DNA from 2 places in the Desemzia sp. FAM 23988 genome. Region 1 is predicted to be linked to the other one. Evidence: a T-box and tRNA genes for the amino acid it is inferred to sense, from the RefSeq annotation. Region 1 holds a T-box; the other holds one or more tRNA genes.
What was found. The T-box of region 1 lies ahead of serS (serine--tRNA ligase). A T-box ahead of a tRNA ligase gene usually reads a tRNA of that ligase, here a tRNA-Ser.
Positions count from the first base shown of each region.

Region 2: it encodes a tRNA-Ser, which carries the amino acid that the T-box ahead of serS (serine--tRNA ligase) is inferred to sense. The anticodon was not compared.

Region 1 covers NZ_JBGQQS010000021.1:395-18,739, reverse strand. The annotation lists gene ACEN4L_RS10665 (hypothetical protein) at 270-590, opposite strand; gene ACEN4L_RS10660 (hypothetical protein) at 684-848, opposite strand; gene ACEN4L_RS10655 (DUF5626 family protein) at 1,120-1,506, shown strand; gene ACEN4L_RS10650 (helix-turn-helix domain-containing protein) at 1,606-2,121, opposite strand; tRNA gene ACEN4L_RS10645 (tRNA-Val) at 2,328-2,400, shown strand; gene ACEN4L_RS10640 (PTS transporter subunit IIC) at 2,684-3,700, opposite strand; gene rsmG (16S rRNA (guanine(527)-N(7))-methyltransferase RsmG) at 4,215-4,931, shown strand; gene noc (nucleoid occlusion protein) at 5,066-5,938, shown strand; gene ACEN4L_RS10625 (ParA family protein) at 6,066-6,827, shown strand; gene ACEN4L_RS10620 (ParB/RepB/Spo0J family partition protein) at 6,820-7,707, shown strand; gene ACEN4L_RS10615 (DUF951 domain-containing protein) at 7,742-7,951, shown strand; gene ychF (redox-regulated ATPase YchF) at 7,974-9,074, shown strand; gene ACEN4L_RS10605 (DUF1129 domain-containing protein) at 9,098-9,814, shown strand; gene guaB (IMP dehydrogenase) at 10,144-11,625, shown strand; gene ACEN4L_RS10595 (response regulator transcription factor) at 12,466-13,152, shown strand; gene ACEN4L_RS10590 (sensor histidine kinase) at 13,215-14,339, shown strand; gene ACEN4L_RS10585 (serine hydrolase) at 14,553-15,908, shown strand; T-box leader at 15,979-16,217, shown strand; gene serS (serine--tRNA ligase) at 16,273-17,547, shown strand; gene msrA (peptide-methionine (S)-S-oxide reductase MsrA) at 17,712-18,248, shown strand.
Region 2 covers NZ_JBGQQS010000002.1:113-3,220, reverse strand. The annotation lists gene ACEN4L_RS01505 (hypothetical protein) at 11-811, shown strand; tRNA gene ACEN4L_RS01500 (tRNA-Glu) at 1,251-1,322, opposite strand; tRNA gene ACEN4L_RS01495 (tRNA-Ile) at 1,350-1,423, opposite strand; tRNA gene ACEN4L_RS01490 (tRNA-Gly) at 1,441-1,511, opposite strand; tRNA gene ACEN4L_RS01485 (tRNA-Phe) at 1,522-1,594, opposite strand; tRNA gene ACEN4L_RS01480 (tRNA-Asp) at 1,610-1,682, opposite strand; tRNA gene ACEN4L_RS01475 (tRNA-Met) at 1,722-1,794, opposite strand; tRNA gene ACEN4L_RS01470 (tRNA-Ser) at 1,836-1,925, opposite strand; tRNA gene ACEN4L_RS01465 (tRNA-Glu) at 1,967-2,038, opposite strand; tRNA gene ACEN4L_RS01460 (tRNA-Ser) at 2,081-2,168, opposite strand; tRNA gene ACEN4L_RS01455 (tRNA-Ile) at 2,215-2,288, opposite strand; tRNA gene ACEN4L_RS01450 (tRNA-Gly) at 2,294-2,364, opposite strand; tRNA gene ACEN4L_RS01445 (tRNA-Asp) at 2,371-2,443, opposite strand; tRNA gene ACEN4L_RS01440 (tRNA-Met) at 2,484-2,556, opposite strand; tRNA gene ACEN4L_RS01435 (tRNA-Ser) at 2,598-2,687, opposite strand; tRNA gene ACEN4L_RS01430 (tRNA-Ile) at 2,725-2,798, opposite strand; tRNA gene ACEN4L_RS01425 (tRNA-Met) at 2,821-2,894, opposite strand; tRNA gene ACEN4L_RS01420 (tRNA-Ala) at 2,923-2,995, opposite strand; tRNA gene ACEN4L_RS01415 (tRNA-Pro) at 3,005-3,078, opposite strand.

The sequences.
Region 1 (18,345 bases):
TTATTTCCTGGGAAATAAAAAATGAATACTTATTTTGCATTAAGCAGATAGAAAAAATCATAACAATCTTGACCAGACAAAACTCGCTGCATTATGGATAGTAAAACTATCTTCAGGAATAGAAAGTTCTTGTGCTATCAGTTCTCTAAAATTTTCTTCAGAGAGAGTAGTTGATATTCTATAACTACTTTTCCCGTAATTCTCCCAAATGCCCAGTATTTCTAAAATAGGCTGGTTCTCTATTAAAGGTCTGGGAATAGTGGTAAATGTTACAATGTAATCAAATTTAGTCGTATTGCTTTTGAAAAAGTCACTTTAAATTGGTCTGTAGGAATATCTAATTCTGTATGAATCAATTGGATAAGCTCTGCTTTGAGAATGGTGATATTTCCTTTAAATGATAACTGACCGCTTTTTTCCCACTTAGCAACTTTTCTAAATAATTCATAACTTCTAATATCTGCGTAAGATTCATCTTGAAAAGTAACTACTGTATTAAACTGAGTTCCTAACAGTGAGGACTCATCACCTTGTTTAGCAGAATAAACAAATATTCCAATGACGACAAGTAGTATCAAAAGACCAAACATATCTTATCCCTCCATTACAGAATCCGCTTTCTTTTGGTTTATTATAACACATGTAGACACTAAAAATTTAAACAATGATTGGTTTTATAGGAGTTAATTCTTTTTATCGATATATTGGCAAGCTAGTTGAAAGATAACCAATATTAAAATGATCGAAATAAGGAAGGTTACTAAATTACTTCCAATACATACTTCAAAAAGAATATAAGATCCTCCTAAAATGATCGAAACACACGTAAGAAAAATGACTTCTTTCATAATTTATTTCTCCTCTTTCGCTCTTTTAACTATCATACTGAAAGTAATCAGCAATGACTATAAGCCATCAGTTGCTTTTTAGCACTCAATGGTTGCTGAAGTGTCAAAAGAAAAGAAATTTAATTTTAAGAGGGATTTTTTTACTTATTGTAAGTTTTATTCGAAGTGGGAAGTTAATAATTGTTCACTTAAATTAAAATAAGTAGTTATTAATGCGAACTTATCTGTTATATTTTATATGTTATTATAAAATATATTTGGAGGGATTTAGTTGAAAAAAATAGTTTTTCTTTTAAATTGTGTTACTTTTTTTAGTTTGGTCACTACAACGAAGGTGCACGCTGAAGAGACTTTTCCATCACCCTATAACAGTGTTTTTTATGATATAAACCAAGGCGGGATGCAACAATTTGAAGTTGAAGGCGATCTAGGGGAGACGTATATCATTAGTGTTGAAGAAGAGCCGCAATTTTTTATGAGGGCAAGCAACGTCAAGAATGGTACCTATAAAATTACTAAAGAAAGACCCTTACAGTGGAAGGCAAGCTATAAAATTGACATAAGCAATCAGAAAATTACAAGAGCACATTCTGCTTCGGCAACAGCTTTAATTGGAAGTTTTAAAAGCTTGCAACTAAAAGTAGATAGTCCTACATAAGCCACTTATTATTTAAAGAGAACGGTGCTGCTTGTAGAATCTTCTATAAATTTGAGAGCTAAATTATCTGGCAGTAATATTGTCATCACGTACTAGTTATTAATCGCCAAGATATTCAACAGTTGTTGTGCCCCAGCCCATATAGTCGCCGACAGCACTATACACAACAAATACATTAACGAATAAACAACAAGCACATGCTAAGTACACCAACTTATAGAGTGTGTTTGTTTTTTTGTTGCGCTTGATGAGGAATGGAGCCACAATAAACCCTAAAGGTGCAATTAAACAACCAATAAAAGCAAGAATCAATAGTATAAGCCCTTCGTCTTTTACAGAATTTCCACGAATGAAATCCAATTTTTGATAATTTTCCTCAATTTTAACTTCATTTTCTGCTATTTTCTTTTTAAATTCCTGATTCTCTTTCAGTAATTCATCAATGGAAACTTCGTAGTAGTTGCTTAACTTTACTAAATTATCTAAATCAGGGTAACTATTGCCATTTTCCCATTTTGAGATGGATTGTCTTGAAATATGCAACAGTTCTGCTACATCACCCTGCGAGTATCCTTTTTTGATTCTACTTTCTTTTAATTTTTCTCCTAAGGCCATTTGTTTTCCTCCTTATGTCTTACTCATGCTTATCATACCGAAACTAAAGGTTATTGACTATCATTTATTAGTTGTATTTTAGCACCTGCTAGTTGCTGCAATAGAGGAACATGCAGCACCATACAATTATTTTTATATTGTAGTATTTACGAACCGTTATTTTTAAGGTATACTAATTAAGGATTGTGTAACAATGAACAAAAAAAGGTTCCTTAGCTCAGTTGGGAGAGCATCACCTCGACAAGGTGGGGGTCGCTGGTTCGAGCCCAGTAGGGACCATCAATTATAAAACGGCAGCGGATTTTTTCTTAAAGGTCCTTGCCGTTTTTTCTTACCTATTTTTTAAGTATTAGAGAAAATAAATTAAGAAACAAGCTTGTAACTTAGTCAAAGCTTTGAAAGTAAAGCCCTCAATAATTCTTTCAGGAATAGTCACAGAATCGAGACAGCAGTCTTTATTCTAGGGCTATTTTTTAGATGCAATATAGCTAAGAGATATTCAGCATATACGTAAAAAAGGTGTCAGCGTAAAATCACGCCGACACCTTATATAGAGATGATTTTATTTAACTACTAAAGCCATATCCCCTTTACGCACATACTCAAATTTATTCATGGCAAATGAGATAAAGAAAGTAACTGCAAATGGAACGACCACACCAGCAATCATATAATTAAGGAAGCTGCTTAAACCTTGAGTCCCAAGAATAGTGATGGGAGCGATGAAAGAACAGAATCCCAGACCGCCTAATGCGCTAGCAGTAGTCAAACCAAGTACTGACGTTGCGATGGGTGCAGCGATTGCACATGCAATAGTCGGTGCTACAAGAATCATTGGATTTTTAATGATGTTTGGCAGCTGTACTTTTGGTGTACAAATAAATTGAGCCAAAAATCCGCCTAAGTCATTTTCACGTAACGATACAAATGAGAAGGCTACATACATACTAGTTGTGCCGATTAACATAGCAGCACTGGATACAGGATCTAAGTTTAAGGCGATAGCTATTGCAGCGGAAGAAGCAGGAGACATCAGTACAAGACCTCCGACCATAGCAATAACAGCAGAACCGATAACAGGGTAACCAGCAACAGAAGCCGAAATAAATGCACTAATCGTATTCAATAAAGGCGAGATCACAAAGTTCAAATAATACCCGCTGATACCACCAACCAAAACAGCTGATAAAGGAATAGCCATCATATCTAAAGGCGTTTTTCCGGAAGTTCGTTTTCCGATAAATGTAGCAATAGTAGCTGCGATCAAACAACCAATTGGTTCACCTGAAGCAATGGTGATCAACCCATCGGCAGTTGTTTGAACAGCACCTGCACCTACCGTCCCAGCGGCCATAGCACTAAAGATGGTCAAGGTGTTCCCACCTAGCATAATAGCGATTCCTGCACCAATTGCTGGTGCCATCAGCATTTTCGTTGCTACGCCAATAGTCACTAAAACAGAGAGACCAGTCATGTTGCCAATAGTTTCTAACAATAAGCCGATACCGATGGTGACGAAAATAGCATTGGCTATTCCTGATGATGCCTTGTACATGCGATCTACTAAATATTTTTTCATACTTGTTGCCCTCCATTTTTAGTGATAGTTTTGGTCTTTTATGTCATCTAGGTAAAAAACGAAATAAAAAAAGAAGCAAGCCCCAAATCGTTCAGGCTTGCTTCATTACTAAAGCTAAGCCCGTGTACGCGAACAAGGACTCAACTAAATGAATAGTTCGAATCCTAGCTAAAGTAATAAAATGACAATGACGACAAAAGAGGTGCTGAAAATACGAGAAACAGGTCTCGCTAGATGTGTTTTTAGATTCATCATTTTTCAACAACTCCTTTGTCTGCACTGTATTTTTTGACCATTGAAGATAGTTTAACGACCTTCCATGAGAATGTCAATAAATAAAATCATTTGATTTTAATCTTTCTAATCTAATTGTTATCAAACGAGGGAATAGACAGAAATTTTTCGTAAAAATTCTTCTAAAAGCATTGAAGTTCAAAGGGATTTGTTATACAGTTAAACAAGTAATCCGTGAAACAAATTGTGTTTCACATTTGGAAAACAAGGAGTTGGAATGATGAACCCAGAAGAGTTTAAAAAAGCCCTTCAAGAGAAAGGGATTCCGCTTACAGAGAAGAAAATGGAACAGTTTGAGCAATATTTAAAACTGTTGCAAGAGTGGAACGAAAAAATCAACTTAACCGCAATTACTCAACGTGAAGAAGTTTATCTGAAACATTTTTATGATTCGATTACAGCTGGATTGTATGTGGATTTTACTAAAGGGGTCCAAAGCCTGTGTGATGTAGGTGCTGGTGCAGGATTTCCAAGCATCCCCCTAAAAATCGTTTTTCCAGAGTTGGAAGTAACGATTGTTGATTCATTAAATAAGCGAATTCAATTTTTGAATTTACTAGTTGAAACACTAGGATTAGAAAATGTTCATTTGTACCATGATCGAGCAGAAACATTTGGTCAGAATAAGCAATTCAGAGAAACTTTTGACTATGTTACAGCCAGAGCTGTAGCCAGAATGAGTGTATTGTCGGAATTGTGTTTGCCTTTGGTTAAAAAGGGTGGAGCATTTATAGCTATGAAAGCAGCCAGCAGCGAAACAGAAATGCAAGACAGTAAAAAAGCCATCGCTACTTTAGGCGGTAAGTTTCGCGAGGAATTTTCTTTTGAGTTGCCGAATGAAGCTGGTGAACGTCATATCTTAGTGATCGATAAGAAAAAAGAAACCCCAAATAAATACCCTAGAAAACCAGGTACCCCAAATAAAAATCCTTTGTAACGAACCAATTGCATCAGCATTTGAACAAGGATTGTCTTTTTGTGGCAGTACCTATGTTTTAAGAATGGCATTTGTTATAATAGAGGAGTATTTGGAGTTGTACAGAGTAGAAATTAAGGGGAGTTTAGCGAATTATGGCTTTGTCTGATTTGTTTGGTTCAGGAAAATCCAAGAAAAAAACAGAGAAAATGGAAGAAATATTTGCGGAGGAACTCAGTGATTCATCAAAAGTGCAACAGATTCCGATAGAAAATATTCGTCCCAACCAGTTCCAGCCTAGAAAAATCTTTAATGACGAAAAGCTGCAGGAACTTTCGCGTACTATAGAAGAGCATGGTTTGATCCAACCGATCATTTTGCGTAAAACAGAAGAAGATCATTATGAGATTATTGCTGGGGAGCGTCGCTTTCGAGCTGTTCAACTATTAGAATGGAAAGAAGTTACAGCGATCGTTACGGAAATGACGGATAAAGAAACCGCATCGGTAGCGTTGATCGAGAATTTGCAGCGCGAAGAGTTGACTTCTATTGAAGAAGCACAAGCATATCGAGACTTGATGCACATGAATAAGATTACTCAAGAAACATTAGCTGGACGTATTGGGAAAAGCCAATCTTTTGTAGCCAATAAATTGAGGTTGCTGAAGTTGTCTGAACCGGTCAGAAAGGCTTTATTGCAAAATGAGATCACTGAACGACATGGACGTAGTTTGTTGGCAGTGGACGCAGAAAAACAACAAGAATACCTCGACCGGATCAAAGCAGAAAAATTAACGGTCAAAGAAGTAGAACAACTCATTAAAAATGAAACTGTAGAGTTGTCAAAAGAAGTTCCGAAAAAAGCTAGACGAAAAAGCGTCTCTAAAGATGTTCGTTTGGCGATGAATACGATCAAAAAAACAGTCTCTATGGTAAAAGAGACCGGTATGAAGATCAAAGCAACCGAAGAAAACTTAGAGGATGTTTATCGGATCACGATTGAGATCCCTAAAGACAAAAAAGAATAAAGAGCGGCAAATGAAAAATCATTTGGAAAAGATGCGTATAAGGAGAGATGCGTGTCGTGTCTCTTTTTTGGCGTTGGAAAAGAAGAATTGTTCAGCTTTAGCAAGTTTATAATATGGAGGAAATGAAATGGCCCGAGTGATATCAGTAGCAAATCAAAAAGGCGGCGTTGGAAAAACAACCACAACGGTAAATCTAGGCGCTGCATTAGCGCATCAAGGAAAGAAAATTTTATTGATTGATATTGATGCACAAGGAAATGCGACAAGTGGTTTAGGAGTACGTAAGGTAGATGTTGAAAAAGACATTTATGATGTGTTGGTAAATGAAACCCCGATAGCAGAAGTTGTCATGCCATCCTCTAGAGAAAATCTATGGGTAGTGCCGGCAACTATTCAATTGGCTGGGGCAGAAATTGAATTAACGACGCAAATGGCTCGAGAATCTCGTCTAAAAAGTGCTTTGCGTGACTTGCAGGATGAGTACGATTATATTTTGATTGATTGTCCGCCTTCACTAGGGCATTTAACCATCAATGCTTTTACAGCTAGTGATTCCATTCTTATCCCAGTACAATGTGAGTACTATGCTCTTGAAGGGTTAAGCCAACTGCTGAATACAGTCCGGCTGGTTCAAAAACACTTTAACCCTGATCTAAGAATCGAAGGGGTATTGCTGACGATGTTAGATGCACGAACAAATCTAGGCTATGAAGTAGTAGATGAAGTGAAAAAATATTTCCGTGAAAAAGTCTACAAAACGATCATTCCACGCAACATTCGTTTATCTGAAGCTCCAAGTCACGGGCTTTCTATTATTGATTACGATCCACGTTCCAGAGGTGCAGAAGTTTATGTTGAACTAGCAAAGGAAGTGTTAGCAGTTGGTTAATAAAAACAGTAAAGGTCTCGGTCGCGGAATCGATGCGTTGTTTACGGAATTTGCAGAATTTGATAAAGTGGACGCCAATGACGAACGAGTACAAGAGATTCAGCTGAGTGAGATTCGTCCGAATCCTTATCAACCGCGCCGTACTTTTGACGAAGAAGCGTTGAATGAGTTAGCGGCTTCGATCAAACAGTCCGGTGTGTTCCAGCCGATCATTTTACGTGAGTCTGCAGCAAAAGGGTTTGAAATCATTGCCGGAGAGCGTCGGTTTAGAGCTTCTAAACTAGCTGGTAAAGACACGATTCCGGCTATTGTCAGAGAGTTTGACGAAGAAACGATGATGCAAGTTGCCGTATTGGAAAACTTGCAACGGGAAGATTTATCCCCTCTTGAAGAAGCAGAAGCTTACAACATGTTAATGAAAAATTTGAAATTGACTCAAGAAGAAGTGGCTCAACGATTAGGAAAAAGTCGTCCGTACATCGCCAATTATTTAAGATTGTTGGGATTGCCAGAGGAAGTCAAAAAAATGTTGCAAACGAATACTATTTCAATGGGACAAGCCCGCACGCTATTGGGTTTAAAAGATAAAAAGCAAATCGTCCGAGTGGCCAAAAAAGTGATCAAAGATAATCTGACCGTTCGACAAATCGAGCAGTTGGTATCACAGATGAATGAAAGCAAACAAAAACCACAGTCTAAAGAACCTGTGAAAAAGCCTTATTATATTCGTGAAAGCGAAGAGCGTTTGATGGATAAATTTGGCACAAATGTCTCAATCAATGACAAGAAAAGCAAAGGAAAGATTGAAATTGAGTATCTTTCTACAGAGGATTTAACTCGGATCTTGGATATTCTTGAGATTCAATTTGATGAGGAATGAGTCCGGGCATAACTAAAGAATGGAAGTGGCTTTGATGTATGATTTAAACGATATTGTAGAAATGAAAAAACCGCATCCTTGTGGCGCAAATCGCTGGCAAATCATCCGTATGGGAATGGATATTCGCATCAAGTGCACAAAGTGCGGTCATATGGTCATGATGCCGAGAAGAGATTTTGAACGGAAAATGAAAAAAGTTCTTGAAACTGCAGAGAAGAAAAGTGAATCGAGCAGTAAATTTTAATCATAGAAAGTGAGCAGATAGTATGCCATTAACAGCAGGAATAGTAGGATTGCCGAATGTTGGAAAATCAACATTGTTTAACGCCATCACCAAAGCAGGAGCAGAAGCAGCAAATTACCCGTTTGCAACGATCGACCCTAACGTAGGAGTAGTAGAAGTACCGGATTACCGTTTGAATCGATTGACTGAACTAGTTGAACCGAAACGAACTGTTCCCACAACTTTTGAGTTTACAGATATTGCTGGAATCGTTAAAGGGGCTAGTAAAGGAGAAGGACTGGGAAATAAATTCTTGGCCAATATCCGTGAAGTAGATGCGATTTGTCAAGTCGTGCGTTGTTTTGATGATGACAATATCACGCATGTTAGCGGAAAAGTAGATCCGATCGATGATATCGAAACAATCAACTTAGAGTTGGTATTGGCGGATTTAGAGTCTGTTGATAAACGTCAAAAACGTGTAGCTAAAATGGCTAAAACTAAAGACAAGGAAGCTATGGCTGAATTAGCGGTTTTAAATAAAATCAAGCCGGCTTTAGAAGCTGGGCAACCCGCTCGTTCAGTAGACTTTACCGACGATGAAATGCCGACAGTAAAAAGCTTTTTCTTGTTAACAACAAAACCTGTTTTATATGTAGCTAACGTTGCAGAAGACGATATTACGAATGCTGATGAAAACGAATATGTAAAACAAGTGCGCGAGTATGCGGCTAAAGAAAATGCAGAAGTGATCGTGATTTGTGCACGTGCGGAAGAAGAAATTGCTGAACTGGATGATGATGAAAAAGCCATGTTCTTAGAAGACTTGGGAATTGAAGAAGCTGGTTTAGACAAATTGATTCGTTCTGCTTACAATCTACTAGGCTTGGGCACTTATTTCACAGCTGGTGTACAAGAAGTACGAGCTTGGACATTTAAAAAAGGCATGAAAGCTCCTCAAGCAGCCGGAGTAATCCATACAGATTTTGAACGAGGCTTTATTCGCGCTGAAACCATCGCTTATGAAGACTTTGATCAACTGGGCAGTGAAAAAGCAGCGAAAGAAGCAGGTAAAATGCGTTCAGAAGGTAAAGAGTATGTAGTTCAAGACGGCGACATTATGCTCTTTAGATTTAATGTATAGACTAAATAGGGGGCTTTAAATCGGTGAAGAAGAATGAAGAGAAAAAAGTAAACGCTGAACAAGCAGTAGATAATTTGGTAGCGTTGAAAGAAGAAAATACTACTTTATATGCACAATTGACTAACAAAAATGAAGATTACATGGCTAAACTGGACAAACGTTTGATAGAAGCTAATTACCCAGATGATGACAAAACAAGAGTGTTTAACGACATGTTAAAGAATATCATTTCTCAGCAAGCTTCTGGAATAACAGCCCGTAAATTATATGGTACGGTTACCGAGCGTTCTATTGAAATCGTTGAAGGTCCTCAACAAGCGGTTGACGGGAAAGCAGAACGTTCCGAAGATTGGAAGCTGTACGTAGATGGAGCACTGATGTTGGGTGGAATGTTTGCTTTGATTACAGGATTGTCCGCTTTGTTGGGAGATGGGGCTAATTCTACGGGTATGGGAATCATCACTCTTCTATTGAACTTCATAGTGGGGGGATTTGTTATTTTGGCGATCACTAAGAATGCACCTACACAAGGCGTCAAAGGAAGTTTATTGCGCTACATTTTAGTTTCCGTTGTAGCGATGTTTGCTTGGATTATCGTCATGACCGGATCAATGGCTCTTCTCCCAACTTCAATCAACGTCGTGTTGCCAGGCATCGTTAATCTGATTATCGGAGCACTTGCCTTTGCAGGGAAATGGTACTTCAAACGCAAATACCACGTAAAAGGGACCTTATTTTAAGAGCGTGGAGCAACCCATTTTGATTTCCAAAACACGTTATACTTACTGAACGACTTGCGACTGTGACAGTGGGAGGTTCTTTCCGAACAGTTGCGATTATGCAATGTTCATACAAAATAACTTAAGCTGCTGATTCCATTCGAGATTTATTTTCGAATCGAATCAGCAGTTTTTTATTTTGCTATTTGGAATGAGGAACAAATGAGAAAAGGAGGCAAATCTTGAAAGAAATGGGAAAACGGCTTGACGCAAGGGGGTTATTTTGATAGGTTAGATAGTAAAAAATCTGACAAAAGTTCAGTATATTTGAGAAGGAGTGCTTGATGGAAATGTCTAACTGGGAAACGAAATTTGCTAAAAAAGGGTTTACGTTTGATGATGTTTTATTAATGCCGGCGGAAAGCCATGTATTGCCGAATGATGTAGATTTGAGTGTTCAATTGACTAAAAAGATTAAATTGAATATTCCAATTATGAGTGCAAGTATGGATACTGTAACAGATGCAAATATGGCGATTGCTATGGCGCGTCAAGGCGGGTTAGGTGTTATTCATAAAAATATGAGTATTGAAGCGCAAGCTGATGAAGTACGTAAAGTAAAACGTTCAGAAAGCGGCGTTATTATTGATCCATTTTATTTGACTCCTGATCATCTTGTTTCAGATGCAGAAGCATTGATGTCCCGTTACCGTATCAGCGGTGTTCCAGTTGTCAACACAATGGAAGAACGCACATTAGTAGGAATTTTAACGAATCGTGATATGCGTTTCATCACAGATTACTCTCAAAAAATCAATGATGTCATGACGAAAGATAAACTTGTTACGGCTCCAGAAGGTACTTCTCTCAAAGAAGCAGAACAGTTATTGCATCAACACAAAATTGAAAAATTACCCTTAGTAGATAAAGAGGGTCGTTTGAGTGGGTTGATCACAATCAAAGATATTGAAAAGATCATCCAATTCCCTAATGGCGCTAAAGACAAACATGGTCGTTTATTAGTTGCTGCAGCAGTAGGAGTAACAAGTGATACGTTTGAACGTGCTCAAGCGTTAATTGACGCAGGTGTGGATGCTATTATTGTGGATACAGCCCATGGACATAGTGCCGGCGTTATCCGTAAAATCAAAGAAATTCGTGAAGAATTCCCAAATATTGATTTAATTGCTGGTAACGTGGCAACAGGCGCAGCAACTAGAGCGTTGTTCGATGTTGGAGTTGACGTTGTAAAAGTTGGTATTGGACCAGGTTCTATTTGTACGACACGTGTTGTTGCGGGTGTTGGTGTTCCTCAAATCACAGCGATTTACGATGCAGCTACAGCTGCTAAAGAGTATGGCAAATCTATTATTGCTGATGGCGGAATCAAGTATTCTGGAGACATTGTTAAAGCGATGGCTGCTGGAGGACACGCAGTAATGCTGGGCAGTATGTTAGCTGGTACAGATGAATCTCCAGGTGAATTCGAGATTTTCCAAGGACGCCGTTTCAAGACTTATCGTGGAATGGGCAGCTTAGGCGCAATGAAAGCTGGTTCCAGTGATCGTTACTTCCAAAAAGCAACCAATGAAGCGAATAAGCTAGTTCCTGAAGGTATCGAAGGACGTGTAGCTTATAAAGGAAGCGTCCAAGATATTATTTTCCAAATGCTTGGCGGAATCCGTTCAGGTATGGGATATGTTGGAGCAGGAAATTTAAAAGAGCTTCGTGAAGATGCTCAATTTGTTCAAATGAGTGGTGCAGGTTTACGCGAATCTCACCCACACGATGTACAAATTACAAAAGAATCACCAAACTACTCTATTCAGTAAGATAAGAGCGTGACGCAAGCCGTTTAGACTCTCGTAGAGTTCATCTCCTCCTTTTAATTGGGTGCTTTTCCCAAATAAAAGGAGGAGTGAAATCATAGAGAGTCTGGCTTGCATAACGCGTCTAGTAAGAGCGTGACGCAAGCCGTTTAGACTAAAAGATTGTCTCAGTTGAGGCAGTCTTTTTTTGTAAATTAAAATTTAGATATTTTAAGATTTCGTTTGGCTTGAAGAAAAGAGAAAAAATTCTTCCAAAATCGTGATTGCTGGGTGAAAGCCATGGGACCGCTTTGAGTCAAAAAGTGTCTCAAAGCTTTCAAACCTCAAAGTCCAAATAAATGCTGAAGCGTTAACTCGGACTAATTCGCATTTCATCTTGAACATAGCTACCAGCAATCACGATTTCTCCAGAATTTTTTTGTGTGTGAAAGTTAAGAGAGTTTATTTTTGAAACTATTTTTGCTTATTAAGAGAAATATATTGGAAGTAATAAAAGCTGTCTTAGAAGAACTTAAGTAGCGTAAATGACTAATCGTTGTACTATATTCTAAAAAAGCATAGGCGCTGGACTTCGCTACGCATACCGAATCCGTACTTCGCTAACGCTCCAACGGTTTCGGCAAAGCGTTCCTATGGATCTCACCAAGCACACTCGATTCTGGGGGAGATTTTACTAAGCAGCTGAATCATTTTCTGCGCATCTGTCTATTGAGATTTTCTTATAGCCAGTAGTCTAAACACTCTTCTCCACTCTCTTAAAACTTAATCATTATTTTACCTTTAGAGCGGCTATTTTTTGTTATGATGAAGGTGACTATATTCTAAGAAAAACGAGGGATTGTTATGAAAATATTGGTCGTTGATGATGATAAAGAAATTGTTGAATTATTAGGGATATATATTCAAAATGAGGGCTTCGATTTAGAGAAAGCCTATAATGGAAAAGATGCATTGAGCAAATTGAACACGCAAGAGATCGATTTAGTCGTTTTAGACGTCATGATGCCCGAAATGGACGGGTACGAGATCATTAAAGAAATTCGAAAAGACACGCAACTGCCTATTTTAATGTTGAGCGCTAAGACAACAGATGTGGATAAGATAAAAGGTTTAATGACGGGAGCCGATGATTATGTGGTCAAACCATTTAATCCGTTAGAAGTGATGGCCCGTATCAAATCATTGCTTCGCAGGAGTAAGTATATGGGAGTTCCTGAACAACCAGATAAATTGGAGATTGGGCCGCTGATTATTGAAAAAGAATCGCACGAAGTTTCAACAATTACTGGCACAAAAATTGTCCTTACGGTGTTGGAATTCGGTATTTTGTATTTATTGGCCAGTCATCCCAACCGTGTTTTCAGCGCAGAAGAAATTTTTGAACGTGTGTGGCAGCAAGAAAGTATTGTTTCTGCGAAAACCGTTATGGTTCACGTAAGTCATTTGCGCGATAAGATTGAAGAAGCTACTGGTGGAGAGAAAGTCATTCAAACAGTATGGGGAGTAGGGTATAAAATCGAAGATCGTTAAGGTGCGGTTTTATTTGCTGTCGCTAACAGTTCTTTCTACTATATATAAGGAGTTTTTTCCTCATGAAATTGTCCAGAAAAGAAAAAAGTAAAATGATTATAGAAGCTTTTATCACTGCAGGATTAATGTGCTTATCTTACTATGCTGTGCACATGATTTTTAGACGTGTAGTGCTGGCTTTTCCTGAATCATTCAAATCTATTTGGGTAATCGGTGACGTGATCATCAACCTTGAAGACGGCCAAGTGTTTACTTCTACACCACCATTTCTTATTTTATTACTGATATCCGTCGTAATAGTGACGTACTGGCGATTAAAAAGACGTTACCGTCAATACCAGCTGAACCACATTATCAGTGAACTGCATTACATTGCAGAAGGCCATTATGAACATCGAATTTCACATGATTACCGAGGAGATATGTCTGAAGTAGTGGATAGTATCCATGTGCTGGTAGACAGTACCGTGAGAGCCATGGAAGAGGAACGGATGATCGAACAATCAAAAGATGAGTTGATTACCAATGTCAGTCACGATATACGTACTCCTCTAACGTCCATTATCGGTTACTTAGGCTTGATTGAAGAAGGACGCTACCAAAGTAATGAAGAATTGTTGAAGTACACCAGAACTGCGTACACTAAAGCCAAGCAAATGAAAGTTCTGGTAGATGATCTGTTTGAATACACCAGAGTACGTCAAAAAACGACTCCTTTGACGCCGACTTCTTTTGATATGATCCAAATGCTGGAGCAAATTGCTGCTGATTTTGAGTTAGAAGCGAGCAAACGTGAAATGGAAATTGAAGTAGTGTCTCATTTAACTCATTTGCAGATGGAAGCGGACACTGAAAAGTTAGTGCGGGTATTCAATAATTTGTTATCAAATGCTTTGAAATACGGGAAAGACGGCAAACACATCTTAATTGAAGTGGAACAGGAAGCACAGGAAGCAGTGATCACCATCAAAAATGATGGGAAGAAAATTTCTTCCAAAGCTTTAGCGCATCTTTTTGATCGTTTTTACCGAGCGGATGAATCCCGTTCTCAAGAGACTGCTGGAACTGGTTTAGGTCTAGCGATTGCTCAAAGTATTGTAGAATTGCATCACGGGACGATCAGTGCAGTATCAGATAAAAACTGGACGCGTTTTATTATCCGACTTCCACTAAATTCTCTAGAGTGAAATGCTTGATTGTTTCACGTGAATCATTTTAAAAAAGTGTGAACACAAAACAGCCGTCATTCTTTCTTTAACGGGAAAGAGGGTTGTTTTTTTATACCTTCTTCGTTAATATAGAAAAAGCGAGAAAATTACTTATTTATCTCTATTCCTTAATGAATTTAAAAGAAAAACTAAAAAACAAATCATCATATGATTGAGGAGAACATAAAACCCATGAAAAAACTTAAAAAATTCGGAGCTATCCTTGCTACTACAATCTTAGTTGGGACAGCAGCGCCTACTTTTCAAATTGCTGGAACAGAATTTAACGTCACGACAGAAGCTGTAGCAGCTTCACAAGCACCTGAAATCAATGCAAATGCTGCCTTTGCTATAGAAGCAGGAACAGGAAAAGTGCTGTTGAACCAAAATGGAGACACTCCACTAGGAATTGCTTCGATGACGAAAATGATTGTAGAATATATTTTATTTGAAGCTATTGAGGCTGGCGAAGTGAGCTGGGATCAACAAGTTTCTATTAGTGATTATGCATTTAAGATCAGTCATGATACAAGACTGTCAAATGTTCATTTGCGTCAAGACGAAACTTATTCTATCGAAGAATTGTACCAGTCACTAGCAATCTATTCAGCAAATGGCTCAACGATCGCAATTGCTGAAGCTATTGCAGGATCAGAACCAGCTTTTGTTGACTTAATGAGAGAACAACTGGACGAGTGGGGTATCACAGAATACCAAATCTATAATGCTACAGGTTTAAATAATTCTGATTTACAAGGAAATGTTTATCCAGGTAGTTCAGAGACAGATGAAAACACTATGACTGCAAGAGGAATTGCTGAAGTAGCGATGCATTTGGTCAATGATTATCCAGAAGTATTGGAAACAACGAGTATTCCTAAAATGACTTTTAGAGAAGGAACTTCCGACGCTATTGATATGTCGAACTGGAACTGGATGCTGGAAGGTTTGTTATTTGAACGTGAAAACGTGGATGGTCTTAAAACAGGAACGACTGATTTTGCTGGAGCTTCAATAGCTGGTACGGCAAAAGAAGATGACATGCGTATTATCACTATCGTAATGAACGCAGAAAACGGTGAGACAGACAAAGGGGCTCGTTTCAAAGAAACCGATAAAATCATGGATTGGGTATTTGCCAACTGGGACTTCTTAGATGTTTATAAAGAAGGAGACGTTGTATCTGAAGCTGGAACGGTAGCTGTTGATAAAGGAAAAGCTGATTCTGCAGAGGTCTCAGCGGGTTCTGATGTAACGATTGTCGTCCCACAAGGAACAGACGCAGAATCTGTAACAGCTGACTTTGTTGCTGATCCAGAGTTGCTAAATGCGGAAGACCAAGTAACAGCTCCGCTTAAAAAAGGACAAGAGATGGGTAAAGTCCAAGTATCTGTTGAAGGTGAAGATCTAGGATACATTGATGGAAATGATGGGCAAGAAGTATCGGCTGTTGCAACAGAAGCCATTGAAAAAGCAAATGTATTTGTACTTTCAGGTCGTTGGGTTGGTAACTTCTTCTCAGATTTATTCGCTGATATCTTCAAGTAAGCCAAGTTTTAGTTTTTGTTGACTTATAAATAGCGATTCGATAAAATAAAAGCACATAAATTCAATAGACTGAACGTTAGTAATGTGAGCTAGTAAAGAAGAATTGATTTGCAGAGAGTCAGCGGGTGGTGCAAGCTGATAATTACTTTTCTTGAATCCATCACATGAAGTAAATAATGAACCTTAACGGCTTGTTGTTAAGTATTAAATTATTTCGGCTCCAGACCGTTATCTGAAGTAGAGAGTAGCTTTTTTATAAAGTTAAATCTGGGTGGTACCGCGAAATAGATAGTCCAATTCGTCCCTATATCATTAGGGACGAATTGGACTTTTTTTTGTACATACAATTTTAGGAGGGAAAACAATGTTAGACAACAAAGAGCTGAGAAACAATTTTGATGAAGTGGCTAAAAAATTAGCTGCTCGTGGAGTTAAGGAAGAAGAGTTGAATCGTTATCTCGAATTGGATGGTAAGAGACGTGATTTAATAGTCGAAACAGAAAAGTTAAAAAGCTACCGTAATGAAGTGTCCGATGCGATCGCTACATTAAAGCGCGCGAAAGAAAATGCAGAGAGTAAAATCGTTGAAATGCGTGAAGTAGGCGGAAAGATCAAACAGTTGGATCAAGAGTTGGCTACTATAGAAGAAAACCTGGAAAACATTGCCACTCGTTTACCTAATTTACCGCACGAATCAGTACCAGTTGGCGCTGATGAAGAAGAAAACGTAGAAATACGCAAATGGGGCGAAACTCCTAGTTATGACTTTGTACCTAAACCACACTGGGAAATAGGGGAAGAATTGGGAATTTTAGATTTCGAACGCGGCGCGAAAGTATCTGGCAGCCGTTTCCTTTACTATAAAGGACTTGGAGCCCGACTGGAACGAGCTGTTTACAATTTTATGTTAGACTTGCATATTTATGAACACAACTATACAGAAATGATGACACCTTACTTGGTAAACAGCAAAGCGATGTTTGGAACAGGACAATTCCCTAAATTTAAAGAAGATGTTTTCCAAATGCAAGACAGTGATCTGACCTTGATTCCAACCGCTGAAGTACCACTGACCAACTATTACCAAGATGAGATTATTGATGCAAAAGAATTGCCGATTTATTTCACAGCTTTAAGCCCTTCTTTTAGATCTGAAGCTGGAAGTGCTGGACGAGACACCAGAGGTTTGATTCGTTTGCACCAATTCAATAAAGTAGAAATGGTTAAATTTAGTAAACCTGAAGAATCATATGAAGAACTAGAAAAAATGACTGCTAATGCGGAGGATGTGCTGCAAAAATTGAATCTTCCTTACCGTGTGTTGGCATTGTGTACAGGAGATATGGGCTTTTCAGCAGCCAAAACATATGATTTAGAAGTATGGATACCTGCTCAAAATACGTATCGCGAAATTTCTTCTTGCTCAAATACGGAAGCTTTTCAAGCTAGAAGAGCAAAAATCCGCTACCGTAATGAAGAAACAGGCAAATTAGAATACGTTCATACGTTAAATGGTTCAGGACTAGCAGTAGGACGAACAGTAGCAGCTATTCTAGAAAACTATCAACAAGCAGATGGCTCAGTAAAAATTCCAGAAGCATTGGTTTCCTATATGGGTGGATTAACTGAAATCCGTTAAAAAATGTATTCTATGGTAGCAACTTGTTCTATTAATCAGACAGGTACAAAAGGAAGCAGTCATTTGATGCTTCCTTTTTGTAATTAACATCAGTCGTAACTTTTTAACATCTACATTAAAGGTGATATACTAGTAAATACTAATTTAGAAAAGAAGGTATAGAGATGGGACAAACTAATTTAAAACAAGCTACATTTGCTGGCGGATGTTTCTGGTGTATGGTAAAACCTTTTGATTCTCTACCCGGCATAGAGAAAGTAGTTTCTGGATATACAGGTGGGCACGTTAAGAATCCAACCTATGAAGAAGTTACAACGGGTACTACTGGACATACAGAAGCTGTACAAATCACATACGATCCAGAAGTATTTAAATACGAAGATTTAGTAGAAGTGTATTGGAGACAAACGGACCCAACAGATGCTTCAGGCCAATTTGCAGACAAAGGAGATTCTTACCGCCCTGTTATTTTTTATTATGATGAAGAGCAAAAGAGAATTGCAGAAGCTTCTAAACAAGCTTTACAAAGCAGCGGAAGATTTAAGCAACCGATTGTTACCTCTATAGAACCGGCACAACCATTCTATGAAGCAGAAGAGTATCACCAAGACTTCTACAAGAAAAATAGTGCTCATTACAATAGATACAGTCGCGGTTCAGGTAGAGTCGGGTTTATCCAACAAAACTGGGGAAATGAATAATAGTATATTTTTGCAATAAATATACATTTTGATTAAAGCTGTACCATTTTAGAAATCAATCGACTAACGTTCGCTAATTTGAATGAAATATGTCGTT
Region 2 (3,108 bases), on a different contig from region 1:
CCAGTCTTTTATGCCCATAAAAAATACCATTGAAACCTTTTTATATAATCCAATAGTTTTGGTACTCTTCACTCCATTCAGCTATCTCCTGATAGGGACCCTTTATGCTGTTCAATATGTCCCATTGAATATTGGAAAATTTATCGCTTTTTATTTACTGCTTTTCGTAAATTACTGTATTGAAAATTATTTAAAAAAGCACTCGTTTCTCAATAAATCAGAACTTAAAGGTCCGTTTTATCTTATGGAATTAATGAATATCTTGTTAATAGCATTTCTCAGCTTTCAATCCCATTATTCTATTGCTTTATTAATTATCTTATATAGTTTAATCATTCATTTCCAACAAGTTCTTAAAGATAACCAGTTTCCTATTGTTGCTGTCTTGATTTTAGGAATTTTCAAAGGTGGTATGCTGACCTACTTAAGTTTCTTTATTCAAGCGCAATTTCTTCCTTTAATACTGATTGTCTGGAGTACACCATTGGTCATCTTACATTTGTTTATTGAAATCGGCAGTTATTTAGCAGAAAAAAAATCTCCTCGTGTTGCAATAGGCCAGTCTTATATATTGGTAACCCTACTGATTTTCATTTATCTAAGTACAGGACTATTTTTGTATAGTACATTTCGTATGGAGTTGTTTCTTTTTATTTTAACTCTCCCGTTAGCCATCCGTCTGGCCAGATTATTTATCACTCATAGTTGGAAAGACTCCAAATCTGTCACACTGAAAACGTTCCGGCTGTTCCAACTTCTGTATACAGTAATCTTTATTTTTGCAGAAATCCTCTATTTCGCAAATCTTTAAAACATGAATACACCCAGCAAAAATAACTTTGTTAGCATGAAGGTAGAATACCACATTCTAATGAAGGTATTTTTGCTGATTTTATATTCGAAAATTCTCTTTTTTATATTCTATTTATTTACAATTCATAATGAGCAATCAGCAAAGTATCCGTAATAACGTTTAATCCAGTATGAGAAATAAAATCTTTTTCTTCCTCATAAAACTACCGTCCTCCAAGATGTAGAACAGCTGAAATGGGAATAAGCTGATAATATGGAACTTGAGATAATAAATTTCTCCAGCATAGAGTCCAGCTAGCATAGAATGTCCAACCTATTCAAGAAACGATAGGTGCTGTCTCAGGTATCTTACTGCCCCTGCGTACGTCAAACCAACCAAAAAGAGCTGTTCACGTCATTTGACTGTGAACAGCTCTTTTTAGCATTCTGTATTTTAATGACCCGTACGGGATTCGAACCCGTGTTACCGCCGTGAAAGGGCAGTGTCTTAACCGCTTGACCAACGGGCCTGATTAATTATTTTTCTAAGAAGAATATGGGCCTAAATGGACTCGAACCATCGACCTCACGCTTATCAGGCGTGCGCTCTAACCAGCTGAGCTATAGGCCCAAAAGACATAAAAAAAGAGCGGGTGAGGAGAATCGAACTCCCATCATCAGCTTGGAAGGCTGAGGTTTTACCACTAAACTACACCCGCATTTTAGTTATGGCCCGGGACAGAGTCGAACTGCCGACACCTTGAGCTTCAATCAAGTGCTCTACCAACTGAGCTACCGGGCCAAATATTCAATTAAACGGTCTCGACGGGAATCGAACCCGCGATCTTCTGCGTGACAGGCAGACATGTTAACCCCTACACCACGAGACCAAAATCAGCTTAATTTTTCTTTCAGTGCACTGCTGCACATTGCGGGGGCAGGACTCGAACCTGCGACCTCCGGGTTATGAGCCCGACGAGCTGCCAACTGCTCTACCCCGCGATAATAAATATAAATTTCCATGACTGCTTACAGACACGATAAGGAGGATAAGGGATTCGAACCCTTGCGTGCTTTTACACACCTGACGGTTTTCAAGACCGTTCCCTTCAGCCGGACTTGGGTAATCCTCCGATATAAACAATTGTTTATTTTGAAGAGGTTTAAAACCTCATGACCCGTACGGGATTCGAACCCGTGTTACCGCCGTGAAAGGGCAGTGTCTTAACCGCTTGACCAACGGGCCAGATAACTTGATAGAAATATTATGGATTGGTGCTAAAACTAACGGAGAAGGAGGGATTTGAACCCTCGCGCCGCGTTAACGACCTACACCCTTAGCAGGGGCGCCTCTTCAGCCACTTGAGTACTTCCCCAAACCACAATTTTACTTTTTACAAACCAATAAATTAATTGGTGTAATGGGCCTAAATGGACTCGAACCATCGACCTCACGCTTATCAGGCGTGCGCTCTAACCAGCTGAGCTATAGGCCCATAAAAGCGGGTGAGGAGAATCGAACTCCCATCATCAGCTTGGAAGGCTGAGGTTTTACCACTAAACTACACCCGCATAAAACGGTCTCGACGGGAATCGAACCCGCGATCTTCTGCGTGACAGGCAGACATGTTAACCCCTACACCACGAGACCAAAATCAGCTTAATTTTTCTTTCAGTGCATTGTTGCACTATTGCGGGGGCAGGACTCGAACCTGCGACCTCCGGGTTATGAGCCCGACGAGCTGCCAACTGCTCTACCCCGCGATAATAAATATAAATTTCCATGACTGCTTACAGACACAATAAGGAGGATAAGGGATTCGAACCCTTGCGTGCTTTTACACACCTGACGGTTTTCAAGACCGTTCCCTTCAGCCGGACTTGGGTAATCCTCCGTGAAATACAAGGTAATTCTAATCGAAAAGATCAAAGTGGACCTTGCAGGACTCGAACCTGCGACCGGACGGTTATGAGCCGTCTGCTCTAACCAACTGAGCTAAAGGTCCAAGTTCTTTTATTCAATTAAAGTAGCGGCGGAGGGGATCGAACCCCCGACCTCCCGGGTATGAACCGGACGCTCTAGCCAGCTGAGCTACACCGCCATAATTAAATTAAGAAATCTTGTTGCAATGGAGCCTAGCGGGATCGAACCGCTGACCTCCTGCGTGCAAGGCAGGCGCTCTCCCAGCTGAGCTAAGGCCCCTAAATAAAATCGGGAATACAGGATTCGAACCTGCGACCCCTTGGTCCCAAACCAAGTGCTCTACCAAGCTGAGCTAATTCCCGTATACGTTAGTAAAAACTCTTTAAAAGAGA